3 regions of the Priestia sp. 40 genome follow, and region 2 is predicted to be linked to each of the others. Evidence: riboswitches for the same ligand, from Rfam matches in the RefSeq annotation. Region 2 holds a riboswitch; each other region holds the start of a gene.

Region 1 (3,277 bases), on a different contig from region 2:
AAGCGGTTTTACAAAAAAGTCAATTCCTCCGCTTACAATATAAAGCGGAATATGATGCTCTTTTGTATAGGCAATAAAATCATCAAATCCATCTCGAATAGCAGACGTCCTTAAAATATAAGAAATAATATCTTCCTTTAATTCCACGGGGAGTAAGGCAAACATTTGCCCTACTCCTTCTTGAATAGAAACGCGCTGTGCTAGCACGTCGTCTTTAATACTTTCCCACTCCGGAGGAGCAAATTGTTTCATAATAGCAATAATGTTATCGCTATTTGTGATTGTTCCATCAAAGTCACAAAAGATTTTTAACGATGTCATGCTTTCACCTCTACTGTTCCCCATAGTTGCAAAGCTTTTTGCAACTCTTTTGATTCTTCAGCTTTTTCGGCTAGTGTTTGATGAGAGAGTGCTGCATCTATCGCCGCACGGAATGCTTTTCCTCCTCCGATAGCGCCGTCTGGATGACCGTGAACTCCGCCTCCTGCATTAATAATGCTGTCGATTCCAAAGTCCTTCACAAGCTGCGGTACCATTCCAGGATGAATTCCTGCTGAAGGAACCGGGAAAGTCTGCTTATATTTGTACACAGGACGCGTTAATTCGTAGGCAATGCCTGTCGTGTCTTCAAGAGAAAGCGCTACGCTTCCGTATGGTGATGGAAATAGCGAAAAATCTGCTCCGGCTAAGCGTAATAGCTTTCCAAGAAGTAATGAATTTGAAAAACCGTAAAACTCTGATGGCGTAAGCGCTCCGCTAACAGCTGGGTGAGCCATAATCGGCAAGTTAATTTCATCATCTTCTCGAAGTGCCTGCAGTACGTCTAATCCGTAAGCAAATACGTTGAATAAAAGAGCATCGGCTCCTAGCTCAGCTGCTTTTCTCGCTTTTTCTTTTAATTCAAACGTTCGTCCCGTTAAATTAACAGCATACAGCGTGCGGTGTCCCGTTTTTTCGTATACTTCATTCAGTACTTTTTTCCCTTCTGTAACGCGAGCTTCAAAAGGTGTTCGTTCATTATCAAACAAAATCTCGTCGTCTTTAACCAAATCCACTCCGCCAAGCGCTTGCTCACGCAGCTGAGTTGTTAAGTACGTCATATCTCTTCCAATCACGCCTTTAAAAATACTCATCACAAGCGGACGGTCATAAACGCCTAGTTTCTCTCGGATACCTTCTATTCCAAAGCGCGGTCCTGGGAATTCAGCTAATAATTCATCAGGAAAATCCAAGTCTAATAATTTCACTTTTCCATCAAGTGATAGTTTTCCGAAAACCGTAACTAAAATAGCCGGTAAATCTCTTGAAAAATTGGCAGTTGGATAAGCAATTTTGACAATAGCCTGCTTAACCTCTCCGCCTAAGTATCCGTTAACACGTTCGCAATCTTGAAGCTCAGTTACGGATACGACGCGCCCTTTATGCTTTTGAAGCTGCTGCTGATCTAAAAGCGGCAGATCTGTCCATGAGCCGATGGTTAGTCCTAAAGCGATTCCTTCCGCTTTTTTATGAAAATTTCCTTTATTGTCATGTAGTAAGTAGCTTGCAACGATTTCACTCATTATGCTAAAAACTCCCTTGCTGTTTAATATCGTTAATAAAAAAACCTCTTCTGTGATTAAGAAGAGGCTTTCGTTGCTCTTCTTATCTCTCAGCTGCTGCTGCAAGAATTAGCACCGTGCTTAACATGCGTTAAGTCGGTTGCCGGGCTTCATCGGGCTAGTCCCTCCACCTACTCTTAATAAGAAAGTTGCTATTTATTTAAATTGAATTCGTAGATTATATACTAAATAAAAAATACCGCTAGGATTTATCGGTTATTAATCTCGTTAACTTCTTACATATTAAGCCAACTCAAAAAGGATTGTCAATGCGTTTTTAAAATAAATTTAATTTTTTTATTCGAGATACAGCTTCTCTCATGCGCTCTTCATCCGTCAGCAGTCCTACGCGCACATAGCCTTCACCATATGTTCCGAATCCTACTCCAGGTGCCACTACAACGTGGGCTTTTTCAAGAAGTAAATCTGAAAATTGTTCAGAAGTATATCCTCCAGGAACTTTTAGCCATGCAAAAAAGGAGCCCGCTGGAGTTGTAACGTTCCAACCAATTTCTTGAAGCCCTTGAATAAATGTATTGCGTCTAGATTCATAGCGCTTAACTAAATCATTCACACATTGTTGAGATTCTAACAGAGCTGCGGCGGCTGCCTCTTGAATCGCCCCAAAGAGACTGACATACATATGATCTTGAAGAAGATTAATAGCTTCTACTACACTTTCATTTCCTACAGCAAATCCAACTCGCCATCCCGCCATGTTATACGTTTTAGAAAGAGTATAAATTTCAATTCCCGTCTCTTTTGCACCAGGAGTCTGTAAAAAGCTGATTGGCTTTTTACCATCAAATCCAATTGCTCCGTAGGCAAAGTCGTGTACCACACAAATATCGTGCTTGGCAGCAAACGCCACGGTGTTTTCAAAAAATTCTGCCGTTGCCACTGCACCAGTAGGATTATTCGGATAGTTTAAAAACATGAGCTTTGCCTGTTCTTTAGCACTTTCACTTATCTCTTCGTATACGGGTAGAAAATGATTTTCAGCCGTGAGCGGCATCACTTCCATCTTGGCTTTTGCAAGCTCTACTCCAGACCAGTAATCAGGATATCCAGGATCCGGAACCAGCACTGTATCTCCAGGGTTTAATAAGCACTGCGGGATTTCAACAAGTCCACCCTTCCCGCCAAACAAAATAGCTACTTCTTTTTCGGGATCCACATCAACCCCGTATTCTCGCTTATAAAAAGTCGCAACGGCCTCTTTCAAAAACTGATGCCCCCGAAATGGAGAATATTTATGATGCATAGGATTAGCACTTGCTTTTTGCAGTGTTTCTACAATATGTGAAGGAGTAGGCTGATCAGGATTTCCCTGCCCTAAGTTAATAACGTCGTGCCCTTGGGCCATTACTTTTCCTACCTTGCCTACAAGTGATGCAAAAAATTGTTTTGGTAAACTTTTCAATAGTTCCGATTGCTCAAATTGTTTCATCATCGCACACCTTCTCAAAAAATTCTTGAAATTCTAGTCACAAATAATATATTGTAATACTCAACTTGTAAAGTCATTTTTTTCAACTACTAAAAAAGGACGGATGATAAAGTGAGTGTAAAAATTACGTGTTTGCAACTTGATATTGCGTTTGGAAACCCAACTAAAAACCGAAAATATATTCAACAAAAAATGACAGAAGCGCTGCAAGAAAAACCTGATATCC
Region 2 (3,277 bases):
ATTAAAGAAACAGAGGGAACGATTACCGTTAACGGCTTTCCTTTAAAGGAACAGTTTACATCAGCTATGAAATCAATTGGAGCGATTATTGAAAACCCTGAGTTCTATGATTATCTGACGGGCTATCAAAATTTAAAACACTTTGCTAATATGCATGAAGGCATCACATTAGAACGCTTGGATGAAGTCATTGCGCTAGTAAAACTTGAAAACAGCATTCATGCAAAAGTGAAGACGTATTCTCTTGGGATGAGACAGCGTTTAGGAGTAGCTCAAGCTATTTTACATAAACCTGCATTGCTTTTACTAGACGAGCCAACAAACGGTCTAGACCCAGCGGGAATGAGAGAATTTCGTACATATTTACAAACGCTTTGCAGGGAAGAAGGAATTTCAATTTTAATCGCGAGCCACTTATTAAAAGAGGTAGAAGCACTATGTGACCGCGTTGGTATTATTCAAAACGGCGAGTTAAAAGCTATTCAAGATCTATCTCCAAATCGTCAAGATCAAGGGATGTATGTAGAATTTGAAGTATCTGACGCGCAAAAAGCAGCGGATCTTTTATCTCAAGAATTCCAAGTAACAATAAAATCCGATAGTATTGACGTAGTGATTATGAAAGAACAAATTCCAGCTGTGAATAAAAAATTAGTGGACAGCGATATTTTAGTCTACCGAATTACCCCTGTGTATGAGACGCTTGAAGATTCGTTTATGTCCGTTACGGAAGGAGAGCACCATGCTTAAGCTAATTCAAAATGAACACATGAAATGGTTTCACAAAAGAAGTACAAAAATCACGTTTATTACAATCGGCATTTTAACTCTTTGTATGGCTCTTTTAATGAAAAAAGTAGCAAACAGTGCAGGAACAGAAGACAACATTTTGAACTTCCTGTCATTTAGTTCAGGTATGCTGATTCTCGTTCAATTTTTCGCGCTTGCTGTTGGAGGGTCAATGGTTGCAAAAGAGTTTGAAGCAGGTACCATTAAGCTTCTTTTAATTCGTCCAGCTAGACGCTCAACGATTTTAACGTCCAAGTACATAACGCTCATTTTAATTAGCTTGTATTACTTACTGAGCTATTTACTTTTTTCGTTTGTATGGGGAGCATTGTTCTTTGGATTTACCAGTCTAGAAGGAGATGCACAGCTGCTTAAAAACATTACGCTTACGTATGACAGTGCGTATATGGAAACGTTTATGATGATGACGTTCGCATTCATGCTGTCGTCTTTATTTAGAAACAGTGCGCTTGCTTCAAGTCTAGCTATTGTCGTAAGTATCGGGGCGAAAGCAGTAACTGGGATAGTATCACAGTTTGGTTTATGGTGGGGGAAATTTTTACTGTTCGCCAACACAAACTTTGTGCAGTATATGGACGGAATGAAGACGATGTTTGACGGCATGACAATTCCATTTTCAATCTTCATCTTAGTTGCACACTTTGTCTTCTTCATGGGCGTAGCTTGGGTGGCGTTTTTAAAACGAGACGTAGCTAATTGATGTGGGAATTTTCACACTATATATTTTTCTAAAATAGCATTTGACAATTAAATAAAAAGAGATTACAGTAGTGAAAGACTATTTTTAAAACAACTACAAACTTCTTATCAAGAGAGACGGAGGGACTGGCCCTATGATGTCTCGGCAACTGGCTGTACGCAGTGCGGTGCCAAATCCAGCAGACGATGTTTCGTTTGGAAGATGAGAAGGGTAATCTTATGATACAAATAAGAGACCTCTTCTTATCAATAAGAAGAGGTCTTTTTTTATTACGTAAACAAGAGGTGTTAAGAATGGAACAACAAAAAGGAAACGGCTGGGCGCTGTTACCGCTGGGCGTCTTTTTAGTCCTGTTTGTCGGATCAGGAATCATAACGGGAGATTTTTATAAGCTGCCTGTATTAGTAGCCATTATCATTGCAGCCATTGTGGCGCTGGCTATGAACCGCAAAGATTCACTTAATGTAAAAGTGGAACGATTTGCTAAAGGAGCAGGGCATCCTGATATCATTATTATGGTACTTATTTTTATTTTAGCAGGTGCTTTTTCTCAAGTCGCTAAAGGCATGGGAGCTGTCGATTCAACGGTAAACTTAGCTCTGTCTGTTCTTCCGCAAAGCTTAGTGGTAGTCGGAATCTTTGTTATTGGCGCATTCATTTCAATTTCGATGGGAACGTCAATGGGAACAATCGCTGCATTAGGGCCTATCGCTGTAGGAATCAGTGAGCAGGCGCATGTATCCATTACATTGGCAATTGCTGCCGTTGTTGGTGGTGCAATGTTTGGAGATAATTTATCCGTAATCTCTGATACGACCATTGCAGCAGTTCGTACGCAAAAAACAAATATGTCAGATAAATTAAAAGTAAACTTTTTTATCGTACTTCCTGCAGCGATTGTTACGGTAGTTTTATTACTTGTAATGACGCTAGGCAATACATCATCAGTAGAAATTAAAGATTTTAGCTGGTTTAAAATCTTGCCTTATGTCGGCGTACTAGTTGCTGCCATATTTGGTGCAAACGTATTAAGCATTTTAACCGGAGGAATTGTATTAGCCGGCGTGATTGGATTAGCTGACGGAAGCTACACGCTTTCTTCTCTTGCTAAAACTGTGACAGAAGGTATTGGCGGAATGTCGGAATTAATTATTTTATCTCTTTTAATTGGCGGAATGGTTGAACTCATTCGCTATAACGGCGGTATTCAGTTCTTATTGAACTTATTAACACGACGCATTCAAACAAAAAAAGGCGGAGAATTCAGTATCGCTGGATTGGTAAGTTTAACTAATTTAGCCACGGCTAATAACACGATTTCAATTATTACAGCAGGTCCGTTAGCGAAAGAAATCTCTGATAAGTATTCAATTGATAATCGTAAATCAGCCAGTCTGCTCGACTTGTTTTCATGCAGCGTTCAAGGGCTTATCCCTTACGGTGCACAAATGCTTCTAGCAGCAGGATTTGCTAAAGTTTCACCGATTGAGATTATTCCATTTACATTCTATCCAATGTTAACAGCGGTTTGCGGTATCATTGCGATTGTAATTGGCTTTCCACGTTTAAATAAAAAATCAAAATCATCTAAAGAGGCTGCTTAATCTAAAGAGGCTGGAACGAAAGTATTTTAGATGAAGTGAAAAACGAACCATTGATCAAGATGTTTGATTAGTGGTTCGTTTTTTTTTGTTGTGTTAAACGCAGGTTTCATGTGTGTAGGTCCTTCTAGCAGTTGATTAGAGGGCAAGGCGAAGACTCCCGCGG
Region 3 (3,277 bases), on a different contig from region 2:
AAGTTGTAGCAGTAAACGACAACTTAGGCGATAGCCCTGAACTTGTTAATGAATCTCCATACGAAGAAGCATGGATGATTACAATCAAACCATCTGATGCTTCTCAAGTAGACAAGCTGATGACAGCAGAGCAATACGAAGAAATGACAAACGAAGGATAATACTCCTCCATAAATTGTCTTTATGAAAAGTTTTTGACTGGACACTCTATTAGTAAACAAGCTAAAGGAGTGTCTTTTTATGTTTGAAAAACAAAAAATGGACGTTACAGATCGCGTTACAGCTAAATTTCATGACGGCGGTATGAAATTATATGTTGATAAGCAGCCAATTGGTGAAGTTAGTTATGGGACAAGCGGCAATGAATACCGCTTTGAAGAAGGATATTCGCAAGAAAATAATAAGTTCTATCAATATGCGGACGTACAAAAACAAGGTGAAACGCAAAAATATACAGACTGCGACGAAGAAGCAGGATGGTGCTAAACAGTGGCAACTGCCGCTGTTTTTCTTGTTTTATGGAAATAATATGGCCTAAACTGCCTTTTAAAAGAGTTCTTTCTTGCAAATTTCTTTTAAAAAACAGGTGAACTGTGATACATTAACGAATATTGTATAGCATAAAGAAATGATGTTACTATACAACTGACGATTACGGGTGATGAAAATGGGGCTAATTGAAATTGAAAAAGTAATTATTGTCGAAGGAAAATCAGATAAAAAGCGTATTCAAGATATCATTCGAGAACCAATTGAAATTATTTGTACAAACGGTACGATTAGTTTATCAAAGCTGGATGAAATTATTGACTGTACGTTTAACAAAGAGGTATACATACTCGTTGACTCTGATGATTCAGGGAATAAGCTGAGAAAACAATTTAAACGAGAGCTTCCGGAAGCAGAGCATTTATATATTGATAAAATGTACCGAGAAGTTGCTGCCGCCCCTAGACATCACATAGCAACAGTATTACTGAGTGCCAATATCGATGTTAATGCAGAATTTTTAACATAAAAGGAATGAGCAACATGCAAGAATGGAGCGAAAAACAGCTTGATGATCAGTTAAAAGAAGGAGAAAGAGCCTTTATCTTTTTCCATACGCCTTTTTGCGGAACGTGTCAGCTGGCAAAAAAAATGTTAACCGTGGCAGAAGCGATGCTGCCGGATGTAACCATCGGAATGAGCAATTTAAATTATATGCCTTCAAAAGCAGAGTTATTTTCCATTGAAAGTGTACCTTGTTTGATTGAAGTGAAAAATGGCGAAATGATAAAAAAACTTTATGCGTTTCATTCCATCGAGCACGTGCTTGAAGAACTTCGATAATCAAACGTTTGTTTAAAATGAAGAAATGGAAAGAGAGCGAACCGTTGGGGCTGTTGAAATCTTGGGATATTATCCCAAGGGTAAAATCTGTTGACAGCCTATCTGACACATGCTAAAATCACACTCATGAATGTTCATAAATGAATGAATATTTCCCAAAAACAAAATAATTGTTGCGAACTCTTATCAAGAGAGGTGGAGGGACTGAGCCCTGTGAAACCCGGCAACCGTCAGACTAACTGAAATGGTGCCAATTCCTGCAAAGCTATGCGCTTTGAAAGATGAGAGAAAGGATTAAATATCGAGCCTTTCTGTCATGCGCAGAGAGGCTTTTTTGATGGGGAAAAATGTTTTACGGCTTTTTCATTCTATAGGGCAACCTAACATAATCAAGTTTTTACTAAAGAAGGTGAAGAAATATGATTACATTAACAGACGTTACAAAAATTTATCAGGCTAAAAGCGGTCGAGTAACAGCTGTTGATAATGTGAATCTAACCGTTAACCAAGGTGAAATTTACGGAATTATTGGTTATAGCGGAGCGGGGAAAAGTTCTTTGATTCGCTTGCTAAACGGATTAGAAACACCAACGACAGGAACGGTCGAAGTAGCAGGTAATGATATTGGAAAAATTAAAGGCGGAAAACTCAGAAAAGCTAGACAAGAAATTAGTATGGTATTTCAGCACTTTAATATCTTGTGGTCACGTACGGTACGAGAAAATATTGCCTTTCCGTTAGAAATAGCAGGGATTTCAAAAGAAAAAAGAATGAAACGAGTAGACGAACTTATTAAGCTGGTCGGGCTTGAAGGGCGTGAAGATGCTTATCCATCACAGCTTAGCGGCGGACAAAAGCAGCGTGTTGGGATTGCTCGAGCGCTAGCGAACAATCCAAAAGTATTGCTTTGTGATGAAGCAACATCAGCGCTTGATCCCCAAACGACAGATTCCATTTTAGATCTGTTAGTAGATATTAATGAAAAGCTTGGGTTAACCATTGTATTGATTACTCATGAAATGCACGTCATTCGTAAAATTTGTCATCGAGTAGCCGTTATGGAAAATGGGGCAGTAGTAGAAGAAGGACAAGTGCTAGAAGTATTCAGAAAACCTAAGCAGCCGATTACAAAACGATTCGTTCAACAGATTTCTGAACCAGAGGAAACGTTTGAAACGATTGAACAAGTAAAAGAGCTGTATCCAAGCGGGCAAATTATTCAGCTGACGTTTGTTGGCGGAAAAGCAGAGCAACCGCTCATTACAACGATTTTAAAACAGTTTGATGTAACGATTAATATTTTGCAAGGAAAGATTTCTCATACACAAACAGGTTCATACGGGACGTTGTTCGTTCATTTAGACGGAGAATTAACAGAAGTTGAAAAAGTCATTGCATACATTCATGAGCAGCAGGTAGAAGTGGAGGTAATGACGAATGCTTGAGAAACTATTTCCAAACGTTATTTTAGATGATTTTATTCAAGCGACAAATGAAACACTATATATGACGGCTATTTCAGTTATAGCCACGTTTGTTCTAGGTATTTTATTGGGGTTGCTTTTATTTTTAACGTCCAAAGGACAGCTTTGGCAAAACAAACCTTTATATGCCATTGTGTCAGCAGTTGTAAATATTTTTCGTTCCATTCCATTCATTATTTTAATTGTTTTACTGATTCCATTTACCAAAGCGTTGGTAGGAAGTATTTTAGGCGCTAACGCAGCGTTACCGGCTTTAATTGTTGGAGCAGCACCATTCTATGCGCGTCTTGTAGAAATTGGTCTGCGTGAAATTGATAAAGGTGTTATTGAAGCTGCTAAATCAATGGGAGCCACAACAAGCACTATTATCTTTAAAGTGCTGTTACCTGAATCGCTGCCAGCTTTGATTTCCGGTTTGACAGTAACAACCATTGCGTTAGTCGGTTATACGGCAATGGCGG

Evidence for each region. Region 2 has a riboswitch for S-adenosylmethionine ahead of ACO1DI_RS24595 (Na+/H+ antiporter NhaC family protein). Riboswitches for the same ligand answer to the same signal wherever they lie in the genome.
Region 1: it holds a riboswitch for S-adenosylmethionine, as region 2 does, so the genes downstream of both, mtnW (2,3-diketo-5-methylthiopentyl-1-phosphate enolase) here and ACO1DI_RS24595 (Na+/H+ antiporter NhaC family protein) in region 2, are expected to answer to the same signal.
Region 3: it holds a riboswitch for S-adenosylmethionine, as region 2 does, so the genes downstream of both, ACO1DI_RS09665 (methionine ABC transporter ATP-binding protein) here and ACO1DI_RS24595 (Na+/H+ antiporter NhaC family protein) in region 2, are expected to answer to the same signal.

Annotation. Positions count from the first base shown of each region.
Region 1 covers NZ_JBMPZA010000017.1:308,659-311,935, forward strand. Annotated here, with positions in the region: gene ACO1DI_RS21305 (2-hydroxy-3-keto-5-methylthiopentenyl-1-phosphate phosphatase) at 1-321, opposite strand, end outside; gene mtnW (2,3-diketo-5-methylthiopentyl-1-phosphate enolase) at 318-1,562, opposite strand; SAM riboswitch class I at 1,642-1,748, opposite strand; gene ACO1DI_RS21315 (pyridoxal phosphate-dependent aminotransferase) at 1,879-3,051, opposite strand; gene ACO1DI_RS21320 (carbon-nitrogen family hydrolase) at 3,163-3,277, shown strand, end outside.
Region 2 covers NZ_JBMPZA010000024.1:29,312-32,588, forward strand. Annotated here, with positions in the region: gene ACO1DI_RS24585 (ABC transporter ATP-binding protein) at 1-750, shown strand, start outside; gene ACO1DI_RS24590 (ABC transporter permease) at 743-1,510, shown strand; SAM riboswitch class I at 1,612-1,718, shown strand; gene ACO1DI_RS24595 (Na+/H+ antiporter NhaC family protein) at 1,804-3,114, shown strand.
Region 3 covers NZ_JBMPZA010000005.1:1,642,071-1,645,347, reverse strand. Annotated here, with positions in the region: gene gcvH (glycine cleavage system protein GcvH) at 1-161, shown strand, start outside; gene ACO1DI_RS09680 (YusG family protein) at 241-486, shown strand; gene ACO1DI_RS09675 (toprim domain-containing protein) at 668-1,018, shown strand; gene ACO1DI_RS09670 (thioredoxin family protein) at 1,033-1,332, shown strand; SAM riboswitch class I at 1,513-1,620, shown strand; gene ACO1DI_RS09665 (methionine ABC transporter ATP-binding protein) at 1,752-2,777, shown strand; gene ACO1DI_RS09660 (methionine ABC transporter permease) at 2,770-3,277, shown strand, end outside.